DNA from 4 places in the Kitasatospora sp. NPDC098652 genome. Region 1 is predicted to be linked to each of the others. Evidence: riboswitches for the same ligand, from Rfam matches in the RefSeq annotation. Region 1 holds a riboswitch; each other region holds the start of a gene.
The links. A riboswitch is a leader RNA that binds a small molecule or an ion and turns the genes downstream of it on or off. The one in region 1 is predicted to bind cobalamin.

Region 1 (3,319 bases):
CGCGGACGAAGGACCAGGCGAGCATGGTGACCGGGCCGGTCAGCATGCCCTTGACCGGACGGTCGGTCAGGTCCTGGGCGTAGCGGAACCAGTCGACCGTCATCGGGTGCGGGCGGGAGATGTCCCCGGCCAGCACCGGCGGCCGGACGTAGCGGGTGCCGTAGGACTGCACCCAGCCGTGCCGGGTGGCCAGGTAGCCGGTGAGCTGCTCGGCGAAGTACTGGACCATGTCGTTGCGCTCGGGCTCGCCGTGCACCAGGACGTCCAGCCCGGCCTTCTCCTGGTAGGCGATGACCTCGCGGACCTCCGCCGCCATCCGCTCCCGGTACGCGGCGGCGTCGATCCGCCCGGCGGTCAGGTCGGCGCGGGCGACGCGCAGTTCGGTGGTCTGCGGGAAGGAGCCGATGGTGGTGGTCGGCAGCAGCGGCAGTGCGAGCCGGGCCCGCTGGGCCTCGGCCCGTACGGGGTAGGGCTGGGCGCGCCGGGCGTCGCCCGGGGTGACGGCCGCGGTGCGGGCGCGGACGGCCGGGTCCCGGGTGATCGGCGAGGTGGCGCGGGAGGCCAGGTCGGCGCGGTTGGCGGCGAGTTCGGCGGTGATCGCGCCGGTGCCCTCGCGCAGGGCGCGGGCCAGCAGGGCGGCCTCGGTGGCCTTCTGCTTGGCGAAGGCCAGCCAGCGGGCGATCTGCGGGTCGATGTCGCGTTCGAGGGTGGCGTCGATCGGCACGTGCAGCAGCGAGCAGGACGGCGCGACGTCGACCCGGTCGGCGAGCCCGAGCAGGGTGGCCAGGGTGGCCAGCGAAGCGCCCAGGTCGTTGATCCAGATGTTGCGCCCGTCGATCACCCCGGCGACCAGGCGCTTGCCGGGCAGCCCGCCGACGGCGGCGAGGTCCTCCAGGTTGGCGGCGGCCGGCCCGGTGAAGTCCAGCGCCAGGCCCTCCACCGGGGCCTTGGCCAGCACCGCCAGGGCGTCGCCGAGGCGGTCGAAGTAGCTCGCCACCAGCAGCTTCGGCCGGTCGGTCCGCGCGCCCAGCTCACGGTAGGCCCGGGCGGCCGCGTTCAGCTCGGCCGGGGTCCGGTCCTGGACGAGCGCGGGCTCGTCCAACTGCACCCACTGCGCGCCCGCGGCCCGGAGTGCCGTGAGCAGCTCCTCGTAGACGGGCAGCAGCCGGTCCAGCAGGGTGATCGGCTGGAAGTCGGGGGCCACCCCGGGCGCCGGCTTGGCGAGCAGCAGGTAAGTGACCGGCCCGACCAGCACCGGACGGGCGTCATGGCCGAGCGCGAGGGCCTCCTCGAACTCGGCCACGGCCTTGGCCGGGTTCGCGGCGAAGGCGGTGTCCGGTCCCAACTCCGGGACGAGGTAGTGGTAGTTGGTGTCGAACCATTTGGTCATCTCCAGCGGAGCGACGTCCTGGTTGCCGCGCGCCATGGCGAAGTAGCCGTCCAGCGGGTCGGCGTCGACCGCCTCCCGGTGCCGCGGCGGGATCGCGCCGACCGCCACGGTGGTGTCCAGCACGTGGTCGTAGAGCGAGAAGTCGCCGGTCGGGACCTCCTCGATGCCGGAGTCGGCGAGCTGCTGCCAGTTCCCCCGGCGCAGGTCGGCGGCGGTGGCCAGCAGTGCCTCGGCGGTGACGGCGCCCTTCCAGTAGCCCTCGATCGCCTTCTTCAACTCCCGGCCCCGGCCCTGCCGGGGGTAGCCGTGGGCGGTGGCGAGGGTCGCCGCGGCTGCGGACTTCGTGGTCAAGGGACTCTCCTTCGCGAGTCTGATTCCTCAAGTGCCCGGCGACGGGGGCGAGGACGCGAAGGGACGACAGACCGGGCGACCGCCCGCACACGGGTACGGCTCCGCCTGGTGTGGTCGCCGACCCGCCCTCGAGGTCACCGGATGGCCGGGCGCGAACGGTCGCGCCCGGGCAGTGGCAGGTCTTCGGACTCGCGGGCCCGCCCGTCCTCGTCGAGGACCGGCACCTACTGGCCGTCGCTTCCCAGACCCGACCCGGGCCCAGTGCGTATGACGGCGGTCGTTCCCACTCACCGCTGCGGGGCAGTCCCGGACTGGCCTGTTGAAAGGCGTCACCGGGTTCCCTCTTACGACGCCCCGCCTGGCGGACGGGGCGAACCAGCTGCACCTGTCACCCTACGTCCGGCCCGCCGGTTTCCGGCCGGAGAACCGCGCAATCGTCCGCATGATGAGACGGCGCCGGCCGCCGAGCGGGGCGCGCGGATCATTCCGCACTCCGGGTGCGACGTTCACGAAGTGGTGACGATGGGTAGTCGAAGGAGTGCCGAGAGCAGCCGAGTTGGGGGGTGGTCCAGGGAGCGACGATGCGGGAACACGAGGAGAGCGGTGCGCGGGCCGGGACGGCCGGGCCGGACGGTTCGCGGGTGCCGTCGCAGGGCGGACCGGGCGCGGCCGAGGAGGCCGATCCCGGCTCCGGAAGACCGCCCCGGGCGGTGGGTGGCGCGGTCCGCTGGCCGGAGCAGATGCTGCCGCTGCTGCGTTCCCCGAACTCCGCCCACCCGGCGGCCGGGCACGGCGAGGAGGAGGACGAGGGTGCGGCCGAGCCGGGGCCCGCCGCGGTCGCCGCCGTGCTCGGACTGGCGCTGCTGGTGGGCGAGTTGATGCTGATCTGTGGCGAGGGCGCCGAGGACGTCGAGGCGGCGATGCTCGCCGTGGCGCGCACCTACCGGGTCCGCCCCTGCGACCCCCAGGTCGCCTTCACCCGGGTCGCGATCTCCTACCGGCCCGGCCACGGCGACCCGCCGGTGACGGCCGAACGCTTCGTCCGCCGCCCCACCGGGGACTACTCCGGGCTGGCCGCGCTGTTCCGGCTGGTCACCGAGATCACCGCGGGCGGTCTCGCCGTGGACGACGCCCACCGGCGGCTGCGCGCCGTGCGCCGGCACTGCCGCCACTACCCGGCCTGGGTCCTGGTCCTCTCCTCCGGCCTGCTGGCCGGCGCCGCCACCCTGCTGGTCGGCGGCCGGGCCGACGCCCGGGCCTGGCTGGTGTTCGTGAGCGCCGTGGTCACCACGGTGGTGGGCGGCGTGCTGGCCGACCGGGTCGAACGGCACGACCTGCCGGAGTTCTACCGGATCGCGGCGGCCGCGACCCCGGCCGCGGTGGTCGGCATCCTGATGTCCTTCAACCAGCTGCAGCTGCGCGGCTCGGTGGTGATCACCGGCGGACTGTACGCGCTGCTGCCCGGCTGGCCGATGGTCGCGGCCGTGCAGGACGGCCTCGCGGGCTTCTACCTCACCGCCGCCGCACGGCTGTTGGAGGTGCTGTACCTACTGGCGGGCGTGGTCGTCGGGGTGATGA
Region 2 (3,319 bases), on a different contig from region 1:
CCAACCTGGTCAGGGCCGGGCACCGGGTGACCGGCTACGACCTGGTGCCGGAGGCGCTGCGGCAGGCGGAGGAGGTGGGCGTCCGCCCGGCGCGGTCCGCGGCCGAGGCCGTCCGCGGGGCCGACGTCGTCATCAGCATGCTGCCGGCCGGCCGCCACGTCCTGGCCGCCTACGCGGAGCTGCTGCCCGCCGCCGGCCCGGGAACGCTCTTCGTCGACTGCTCCACGATCGACGTCGCGGATGCCAGGGCGGCGCACGAGCTCGCGGTGAACGCCGGGCACCGCGCGGTGGACGCGCCGGTCTCCGGCGGAGTGGTCGGTGCGACGGCCGCGAGCCTCACCTTCATGGTCGGCGCGGAGAAGGAGCACTTCGAGAGCGCCCGCCCGGTGCTGGAGGCGATGGGCCGCAAGGTGGTGCACTGCGGCGCGCCCGGTGCGGGGCAGGCGGCGAAGATCTGCAACAACATGATCCTCGGCATCTCGATGATCGCGGTCAGCGAGGCGTTCGTGCTCGGGGAGAGCCTGGGGCTCAGCCACCAGGCGCTGTTCGACGTCGCCTCGACGGCCTCCGGCCAGTGCTGGGCACTCACCAGCAACTGTCCGGTCCCCGGGCCGGTGCCGGCCAGTCCGGCGAACCGCGGGTACCCGGCCGGGTTCGCCGCCGCGCTGATGGCCAAGGACCTCGGACTGGCCGCCGGGGCCGCCGAGGCAGCGGGCCTGCCGACCGAACTCGGACGCAGGGCGGCGCAGCTGTACGCGGACTTCGCGGCGGCCGAGGGGGCAGGCCTGGACTTCTCGGCGATCATCACCACGTTGCGGGAGGGCGGCAAATGACCGAGACCTACGAGACGATCCTGGTCGAGCGCAAGGGACGGGTGGGGCTGATCACGCTCGACCGGCCGAAGGCGCTCAACGCGCTCAACACCCGCCTGATGAACGAAGTCGTCGCGGCCGCAACGGACTTCGACCGGGACCCGGACATCGGCTGCCTGCTGGTCACCGGCTCGGAGAAGGCCTTCGCGGCCGGCGCCGACATCAAGGAGATGCAGCCCCTCGAGTTCGTCGACGCCTACCTCGGTGACTGGTTCGCCGCCTGGGACCGCTTCGCCGCCCTGCGCAAGCCGGTGGTGGCCGCCGTCGCCGGCTACGCGCTGGGCGGGGGCTGCGAGTTGGCGATGATGTGCGACATCCTGCTGGCGGCGGACACCGCGAAGTTCGGACAGCCGGAGATCAAGCTCGGCGTCATCCCGGGCATCGGCGGCTCGCAGCGGCTCACCCGGGCGATCGGCAAGGCGAAGGCCATGGAGCTGTGTCTGACCGGCCGGACGATGGGCGCCGAGGAGGCCGAGCGGGCCGGACTGGTCTCCCGCATCGTCCCCGCCGACCGGCTGCCGGCCGAGGCCCTGGCCACCGCCGAGACCGTCGCGGCGATGTCCTCTCCGGCGGCGATCATGCTCAAGGAGGCCGTCAACCGGTCGTACGAGACGACGCTCGCCGAGGGCGTCCGCTTCGAACGCCGTCTCTTCCACGCCGTCTTCGCGACGGCTGATCAGAAGGAGGGCATGGCGGCGTTCGCGGAGAAGCGCCCGCCGGAGTTCCATCACCGGTGACGGCACTCGCGGTGCGCCGCCCCTCGTCCGGGGCGGCGCACCGCCCGTCGCCGGTGCCGCCGTGATGTGACGCACGATCCCTTGACCCAGTCTTTTCCGTTTCGCCATGATGAGCCGTCACGTTGTGACTCCGTCGACGGGGGAAGTCCGGTCCGAATCCGGCGCTGACCCGCAACGGTAGGCCGCCGACGGCATGTCGGCGGCGAGCCCGAGTACCCGTCGGCGGGGATGTGTCGTCCCTCCTCCCGTCGTGGTCTGCGGGCCGGAGCTCCGAGGGCTGCCCGGCGTGGTGCCGACGTCCCCCGGGCCCCTGCGTCCAGGCCCGGAAAGGCACCCATGCCCGCGCTCCGCCGCACCCTCGGTCTGCTCGCGATACCCGCCCTGGCGCTCGCCACCGCGCTCCCGGCGGCCACCGCCGCCCACGCCGACACCACATCCTCCCGGACCGTTCGTCCCGACGCCGCCGCGGGCGGCTGGCTGGCCCGCCAGCTGGTGGACGGCGACCACTTCGAGTCCGTCTTCAACGGCACCGCCTACCCCGACCAGGGCCTGACCGTCGACGCCGTGCTGGCCTTCGCCGCCTCGCACAGCTCCGACGAGGCCGCCGCGAAGGCCACCGCCTGGCTGGCGAAGCCCGAGATCATCTCCGGCTACCTCGGCGACGGCACCACCGAGGCCTACGCGGGCGCCACCGCGAAGCTGCTGCTCGCCGTCGAGGTGCGCGGAGCGGACCCGGCGTCCTTCGGCGGCGTCGACCTGCCGGCCCGGCTGCGCTCGCTGCAGACCGCCGAAGGACGGTTCTCCGACCGCTCGCAGTGGGGCGACTACAGCAACGCCTTCGGCCAGTCCCTCGCCCTGATCGCCCTGCACCGCTCCCCCGGCGGCGCCCCCGCCGCGGCCGTCGACTTCCTGGCGAACAGCCAGTGCGCGGACGGCGGTTACCCGGTCTCCTTCGGCCAGCCCACCTGCACCAGCGACCCCGACGCCACCGCGCTCGCCGCCCAGGCCCTCGCCGCCACCGGCCGTACCGCCAAGGCGGACGCCGGCCTCACCTGGCTCGCCGCCCACCAGAACGCCGACGGCGGCTTCGCGGCCGCCGGGGCGACCACCTCCAACGCCAACACCACGGGCCTGGCCACCGAGGCACTGCTCGCCGGTGGGCGCCTCGGCGCGGGCCTCAAGGGCTGGAGCCGGCTGGTGAAGTTCCAGCAGGGCTGCTCCGCCGACCCGGCGGTGCGCGGCGCGGTCGCCTACGACGCGTCGGGCTTCAACGCGGGCAACGGTGCCCGGGCCACCGCGCAGGCCGTCCTCGGCCTGGCGGGCGCCCCGCTGGCCGCCCTCTCCGCCGCCGGGGCCCGCCCCGACGCCCCCACCCTGGCCTGCCCGACCCCGGCCGCCCGCTGACACGTCCAGGCCTGATCCCACGAGGAGAGTTCCGATGACCGAAACCCTCACCCCGGCCCGCCCCGTCCGCCGGATGCTCGGGTCGATCGCCGCCGCGGCGGCCCTCACCGCCGGCCTGCTCGGCGTCTCCGCCGTCCAGGCCCCGCAGGCCCGAGCGGCGGCCTGCAGCGGAACCACCGGCGTCACCGTCGTGGTCGACTTCACCGCCGTCGGCGGCGGCATCGAGACCGGCTGCGCCCCCGGCGACCCCGCCAACGGGCTCGCCGCGCTCACCGGCGCCGGGTTCTCGTACGCCTTCCACCCGCG
Region 3 (3,319 bases), on a different contig from region 1:
CGGGAGCCACGTGCGCGCCGAGGTTGACCGAGCCGAGGTTGCAGACGGCGGTCTCGGAGTCGTCCGTGACCTCCAGGATCTCGGTGCACAGGTTGGAGGAGTGCACCGTGCGGCCGGGCAGCGCGGTCTGGTTGGCGGCGCGGTTGGAGGCGTCCTTGAAGGTCATCCAGCCGTTGCCGGTCTGCGCGAGGGTGCGCATCATGCGGGCGTAGAGGGTCTGCGCCGGGATGGTGCGGACGGCCTTGCCGGCCAGCTCGGCCTTGCGGTAGGCCTCGTCGAACTCGGCGCCCCACAGGTCGACCAGCTCGGGGACGTCGGCGGGGGAGAACAGCGACCAGTCGGCGTTGGCGTTCACGCGGCGCATGAACTCGTCCGGGATCCAGTGGGCCAGGTTGAGGTTGTGGGTGCGGCGCGCCTCCTCACCGGTGTTGTCGCGGAGCTCCAGGAACTCCTCGATGTCGGCGTGCCAGGTCTCCAGGTACACGCAGGCCGCGCCCTTGCGGCGGCCGCCCTGGTTGACGGCGGCGACCGAGGAGTCGAGGGTGCGCAGGAACGGGACGATGCCGTTGGACTTGCCGTTGGTGCCGCGGATCAGGCTGCCGCGCGAGCGGATGCGCGAGTAGGACAGGCCGATGCCGCCGGCGTGCTTGGAGAGGCGGGCGATCTGCGCGTAGCGGTTGTAGATCGAGTCCAGGTTGTCCAGCGGCGAGTCCAGCAGGTAGCAGCTGGACATCTGCGGGTGCCGGGTGCCGGAGTTGAAGAGCGTCGGCGAGGAGGTGAGGTACTCCAGACGGCTCATCAGGCCGTACAGCTCGGACACCTCGCGCACCGACTGCTCGGAGTCGCCGACCGCCAGGCCGCAGGCGACGCGGAGCAGGAAGTGCTGCGGGGTCTCGATCACCTTGCGGGTGATCGGGTGGCGCAGCAGGTAGCGGGACTGGACGGTGCGCAGGCCGAAGTACTCGAAGCGGTCGTCGCCCTTGGTGTCGATGAGCGCGTTCAGGGCGTCGGCGTGCTTGGCGACGAAGGCCGCGGTGGTGTCGCCGATCAGGCCCTCGGCGTGGCCGACGGCGATCGAGGCGGAGAAGGAGGTCGAGCCCTGGCTGTTCGCCTCGTCGACGATCTCCAGGGCGAGCAGGCGGGCGGCCAGCTTCGAGTACTGGGGGTCCTCGGCGATCATCGACGCGGCGGCGTCCACGGCCAGCCCGCGCAGCTCGGCGAAGTCCGAGCCGGCGTGGCGGCCGCGCAGCGCGGCGGCGGCGACATGGCCGGGGTCGACCTCGGTGAGGTCGGCGCTGCGGTCGGTGAGCAGCCGCAGGAGAGCACCGCCGGGGTCGGAGACCGTCGGGTCGGTGAAGGCGGTACCGGAGCCCTGGGCGGGCAGGGTGACTGAGGCAGCGGTGGTCAAGGCGCTCTCTCCTGGCGGCGATCGTGCGGCGGTGATCGGGGTCACCCGGGCCGATCTGGGCAGGGGAGCACGGCGCGGACGCAGGAGCGCCGCGCGAGGTGTCTCCCCGGCCCGCCCGCGAGGCCCGGAGGGGTGGTGCTGGGTGCCGGCGCGGCCTCTGCGGGAGGGCCGTGGCGCACGCTGTTCGGCAGGTACTCGGACTCGCGGTACGGCTGCTGGAGCCGCCCGCACACCGCTGCGGGGCAGTCCCGGATTCCCACCGGGTTCCCCTGCATCGACAGCAGAAGCGAGCATACATGTAGTGGTGTCTCCTCGATGCGACACCACATGTAGTGCGGCGTGGTGTGTTGTCGCGATGACGGGTTGTGCCCGGGCCGGTGGCGGTTCGTGGTCGTCCGAGGCCCGGAAGCACGCTCCGGACGTGTCGCGGCCGCCCGCCGGACGCCTCGGATCCGGGCGTCGGACACCCGGGGCCGGCGCGCCGGGCGTCCGGGTTTCGATACGGAACGGTCACCGGGCCGAGGGACGGTGAGGGTGATGCCCTACGATCTGGGCGCATGAGCGACGGAACTGGTGTACCTGGGCACGGGCCGCAGGGGACGCCTCCCGCCGGGTCGGGGGGCGCACAGAATCAGCAGCCGGTGGGGCCGGGTCCGGTGCCGCCGCCGGGCGGTGGTTTCGGCCCGCCGCCGGCCTCGTACGGACCGGTGGCGCCGGCCGCGCAGCCGTTCTCCCAGCCCGTCCCGCCGGTGCCCCAGCCGGTTCAGCCGCCGGCTCCGCAGCCGCAGTGGCAGCAGCCTCCGCAGCAGTCGGGTCCTCCGCAGCAGCCGGTCGCGCCTCAGCAGCCGGTCCCGCCGCAGCGCGTCGAGCCGGACTGGGCGGCGCTGGCGGACCGCAACGAGGCCGAGAGCAGGCGCAAGCGCCGGGTGAAGATCATCGGCAGCGCGGTGGCCGTCGTCCTGGTGGGCGGTCTGGTCGCGGGCGGAGTGCTGCTGTTCGGGAAGAAGGACGACCCGGCCAAGCCCGGCGGCGGTGCGGTCGCGACCGCGCCCGCCTCGGTCAAGCCGACCCCCGGCCCGTCGAACGGCGGCGCGACCCCGGGCGGGCAGCCGGACGACCCGTCGAAGCCGATCTGGGAGGCCGCCACCGACCCGGCGCCGCAGGATGCGGGGGCACTGTTCTCCGCGCTGCAGGTGACGGTCAACGGCGTGTCCTGGAACCGGACCGTGGTCTCGCTGGACCAGCCCTGCTGGGACGGCAACTCCACCACCGGCGGGCTCGGCAAGGTCCTCGGGGACCAGGGCTGCCAGAAGGTGCTCCGGGCGACGTACGTCTCCGGCGACAGCGCGGTGACCGTCGGCGTCGCGGTCTTCGACCACAAGATCCAGGCCGAGACGGCGATCAAGAACTACACCGGGCAGCTCAAGGGCCTGCCCGCGCCGGGCGCCCCGGCGTTCTGTGCCAACCCCGGCTGCACCGGCACGCACAGCAGCCTGGGCCGGTACGCCTACTTCACCGTCGAGGGCTCGGCGAAGGGCGGCAACGCCCCTGATGCCACCGCGACCGCGGCGGCCTCCGGGTTCGCCGAGCACGTGAAGGCCCAGCTGCTCCAGCGGGCCAAGGCGGCGGGCTCGGCCACGCCGGGTTCGCAGGGCACGCCGACGGCCGCCGCGACCGGCTGACCCGCTGTGACACCCCGGTCCCGGCGGACCTGTGCGCCGGGACCGGGGGAGTGTGGCAGGCTCTCGTCGGAGTCATTCGTACGCGTGTTCCGGTTGCGTCCGTGGGGGTCGGCGCCGGCGAGAAACCGGAGGAGCGGTCGTGGCCCTGCCCAGAGCCCTGCGCGGTAAGCCGGCCGTCCTGGCCGCAGCCGGCGTCGTGGTCGCCGCCGGCAGTCTCGTGCTGCTGGAC
Region 4 (3,319 bases), on a different contig from region 1:
GTCGGAGCCGGCGCCGGGCTCGGTGAGGCAGTAACTGCCCAACTGCTCGGCCGTGCAGAGCGCCGGCAGCCAGCGGGCACGCTGCGCCTCGGTCCCGTAGCGGTCCACCATCCAGCCGACCATGTTGTGGATGGACAGGTAGGCGGCGATCGACGGGCAGCCGGTCGCGAGCGCCTCGAAGGCGACCACCCCGTCCAGTCGGGAGAGTTCCGATCCGCCGACGTCCTCGCGCACGTACACACCGGCCAGGCCCACGTCCGCCGCCTTGCGCAGCACGTCGACCGGGAAGTGCTCGTCCCGGTCCCATGCCACCGCGTGCGGGGCGAGGTGCTCGTCGGCGAAGGCCCGGGTCGCCTCCGCGATGGCGCGCTGGTCGGCCGTCAGGTCACTTGCGTGCACCGTACTCATCCCATCGTCGGCATGGTGAAGCTCGCACCCTCCTTGACCCCGGAGGGCCAGCGCGAGGTGACGGTGCGGGTGCGGGTGTAGAAGCGGATCGAGTCCGGGCCGTGCTGGTTGAGGTCGCCGAAGCCGGAGCGCTTCCAGCCGCCGAAGGTGTGGTACGCGATCGGCACCGGGATCGGCACGTTGACCCCGACCATGCCGGTGTTCACCCGGCGGGCGAAGTCCCGGGCGGTGTCGCCGTCCCGGGTGTAGATGGCCACGCCGTTGCCGAACTCGTGCTCGCTCGGCAGCCGCAGCGCCTCCTCGTAGTCAGCGGCGCGGACCACGGTCAGGACCGGGCCGAAGATCTCCTCCCGGTAGATCCGCATGCCGGGGGTGACCCGGTCGAACAGCGAGGCGCCGAGGAAGTAGCCGTCCTCGTGGCCGGGAAGGCGGAAGTCCCTTCCATCCACGACGAGTTCGGCTCCCTCCCGGACTCCGAGATCCAGGTAGCCGCGGACCCGCGCCAGGGCGTCGCGGCCGACCAGCGGACCGAAGTCGGCCGCCGGGTCGTCCGAGCGGCCGACCTTCAAGGCGGCGATCCGCTCGACCAGCTTCGCCACCAGCGCGTCCGCGGTCTCCTCCCCGACCGGGACGGCGACCGAGATCGCCATGCAGCGTTCGCCGGCCGAGCCGTAGCCGGCGCCGACGAGGGCGTCGGCGGCCTGGTCGAGATCGGCATCCGGCATCACGATCATGTGGTTCTTCGCACCGCCGAAGCACTGGGCGCGCTTGCCGTGCGCTGCCGCGGTCGCGTAGACGTACTGGGCGATCGGGGTCGAGCCGACGAAGCCGAGCGCCTCGACCCGGGGGTCCTCCAGCAGCGTGCCCACGGCCTCCTTGTCGCCGTTGACGACGTTGAGCACGCCCGGGGGAAGCCCCGCTTCGAGGAAGAGCTCGGCCAGGCGCAGCGGCACCGAGGGGTCGCGCTCGGAGGGCTTGAGGACGAAGGCGTTGCCGCAGGCCAGCGCGGGCGCGGCCTTCCAGAGCGGGATCATCGCCGGGAAGTTGAACGGCGTGATGCCCGCGACCACGCCGAGTGGCTGGCGCATCGAGTAGACGTCGATGCCGGTGCCGGCGTTGTCGCTGAACTCGCCCTTCAACAGGTGCGGGATCCCGGCGGCGAACTCCACCACCTCCAGGCCGCGCTGGATGTCGCCGTGGGCGTCGGCCACGGTCTTGCCGTGCTCGGCGGAGAGCAGCCGGGCCAGGTCCTCCTTCTCCTGCTCGACCAGGTGCAGGAAGCGCAGCAGCACCCGCGCCCGCCGCTGCGGGTTCCAGGCGGCCCACTCGGGCTGGGCCTGCGCGGCGTCGGCGATCACCGCCTCGACCTCGGCCCGGTCGGCCAGCGGCACCCGGGCCTGCACCCGGCCGGTGTTGGGGTCGTACACGTCGCCGAACCGGCCGGACGTCCCGGCGACGCGCTTGCCGCCGACGAAATGGGTCAGTTCACGGACCATCGGTTCCTTCTCTCATCGTGGATGGGGAGAGGAGGAATGGAGAGACCGCCGCCACCGTCCGGGCGCACGGTCGTGCGCGCCTACGGCGGTCCGGCGATTGACGTCAGCGTCGGGGGAGCAGGTGTGCCCCGACGGTCAGCACGGCAGGGCAAGGGGCAGCGGAACGGGAAGGGCAGCCCGGAGTCATGCGTGTCGTCTCCATCCTCGTGGAAAACACGGACCACCCGCGGCCGGTATCCTGACTCCCGGATCCACGCCCGCCCCCAGGCCTTCCCGGCTGGCTGCCAGTGGCCGTCATCCACGAGGACGAACTCCCCGGTCACAGTGGCGGGACCGTGCCGGACTCACACCGGCTTCCCTGACACCGCGGACCTGCCATCGACCATATAGTCGGACGTCCTAGTAAGTCCAGAGGCCCGGGGCCCGAGGCGCGAGGCCTGCGGCGCGCCCTGCTGTCGTGACCTCCCCCGCGTCCCCCCGGGTCGCGTGTCAGGCCTGGTCGGAGGCGTCACCGTAGACGTTGTCGGGGCTGACCACCCGGGTGATGGCCCGGCCGAGCAGGGTGCTGGGGTTCTCGCCGTTCGAGGGGATGTCCGTGTTGAGCAGGATCACCATCGTCGCCTTCTGGGCGGGCAGGTAGACCGTCAGGCTCTGGTAGCCGGGCAGGGAGCCCGCGTGGCCGATCCACCCGTGGTTGATGTCGATGCCCAGCCCGTAGGCGTCGCCCGGCGCGCCGGTGGGCTGCGCGTCGAGGCGCTCCGCCTGGGTCTTCGGGGACAGTAGGCCGCCGGTCGCGACGTTCTCCGCCCAGGAGCGCATGTCGTCGAGGTCCGAGATCATCGCGCCGGCTGCCCAGCCCCAGCTCGGGTTGAAGTCCGTGGCGTCCGCCACCGTGCCGTCCGGCGTCATGTCGGTGTAGCCGTGGGCGTGCGGCAGCGGGAACTCCGCCGCCACCGGCAGGAAGGTGTGGTCCAGACCGCTCGGCCGCGTGATCAGGTCCCGGATCACGTCCCGCAAGGGGCGGTGGGTGACCTTCTCGACGACCAGGCCGAGCAGCACGGTGTTGGTGTTGGAGTAGTCGAACTGCGTGCCGGGCGGGAACTGGTTGGGATGCTCGAAAGCGATGTCGAGCAGCTCGTTCGGCGACCACTGGCGATGCGGCTCGGTCGTCAGCAGGTGCTGGAAACCCGCGTCCTTGCTGTAGGCGAACAGGCCGCTGCGCATGTCCGCGAGCTGACGCAGCGTGATGTGCTCTCCGTCGGGCACCCCGTCGACGTACCCGGAGATCGGGTCGTCCAGGCCGACCTCGCCGCGGTCGACGAGCTGGAGCAGCGCGGTGACGGTGAAGGTCTTGGTCTCGCTGCCGATCCGCATGTTGAGGTCGGTTCGCATCGGGGCGCAGTCGCTCGTGTCCG

Region 2: linked by a shared signal. The riboswitch ahead of ACIQWA_RS39405 (peptidase) and the one ahead of metE (5-methyltetrahydropteroyltriglutamate--homocysteine S-methyltransferase) in region 1 are both predicted to bind cobalamin.
Region 3: linked by a shared signal. The riboswitch ahead of ACIQWA_RS12315 (ribonucleoside-diphosphate reductase subunit alpha) and the one ahead of metE (5-methyltetrahydropteroyltriglutamate--homocysteine S-methyltransferase) in region 1 are both predicted to bind cobalamin.
Region 4: linked by a shared signal. The riboswitch ahead of ACIQWA_RS39380 (CoA-acylating methylmalonate-semialdehyde dehydrogenase) and the one ahead of metE (5-methyltetrahydropteroyltriglutamate--homocysteine S-methyltransferase) in region 1 are both predicted to bind cobalamin.

Annotation. Positions count from the first base shown of each region.
Region 1 covers NZ_JBIWAQ010000001.1:120,458-123,776, forward strand. The annotation lists gene metE (5-methyltetrahydropteroyltriglutamate--homocysteine S-methyltransferase) at 1-1,741, opposite strand, end outside; cobalamin riboswitch at 1,919-2,088, opposite strand; gene ACIQWA_RS00490 (threonine/serine exporter ThrE family protein) at 2,323-3,319, shown strand, end outside.
Region 2 covers NZ_JBIWAQ010000040.1:27,318-30,636, forward strand. The annotation lists gene mmsB (3-hydroxyisobutyrate dehydrogenase) at 1-833, shown strand, start outside; gene ACIQWA_RS39400 (enoyl-CoA hydratase) at 830-1,609, shown strand; cobalamin riboswitch at 1,708-1,848, shown strand; gene ACIQWA_RS39405 (peptidase) at 1,946-3,013, shown strand; gene ACIQWA_RS39410 (flagellar hook-length control protein FliK) at 3,048-3,319, shown strand, end outside.
Region 3 covers NZ_JBIWAQ010000004.1:353,646-356,964, reverse strand. The annotation lists gene ACIQWA_RS12315 (ribonucleoside-diphosphate reductase subunit alpha) at 1-1,384, opposite strand, end outside; cobalamin riboswitch at 1,577-1,709, opposite strand; gene ACIQWA_RS12310 (hypothetical protein) at 2,158-3,090, shown strand; gene ACIQWA_RS12305 (glycosyl hydrolase) at 3,230-3,319, shown strand, end outside.
Region 4 covers NZ_JBIWAQ010000040.1:22,128-25,446, reverse strand. The annotation lists gene ACIQWA_RS39385 (acyl-CoA dehydrogenase family protein) at 1-408, opposite strand, end outside; gene ACIQWA_RS39380 (CoA-acylating methylmalonate-semialdehyde dehydrogenase) at 405-1,904, opposite strand; cobalamin riboswitch at 2,115-2,306, opposite strand; gene ACIQWA_RS39375 (serine hydrolase domain-containing protein) at 2,394-3,319, opposite strand, start outside.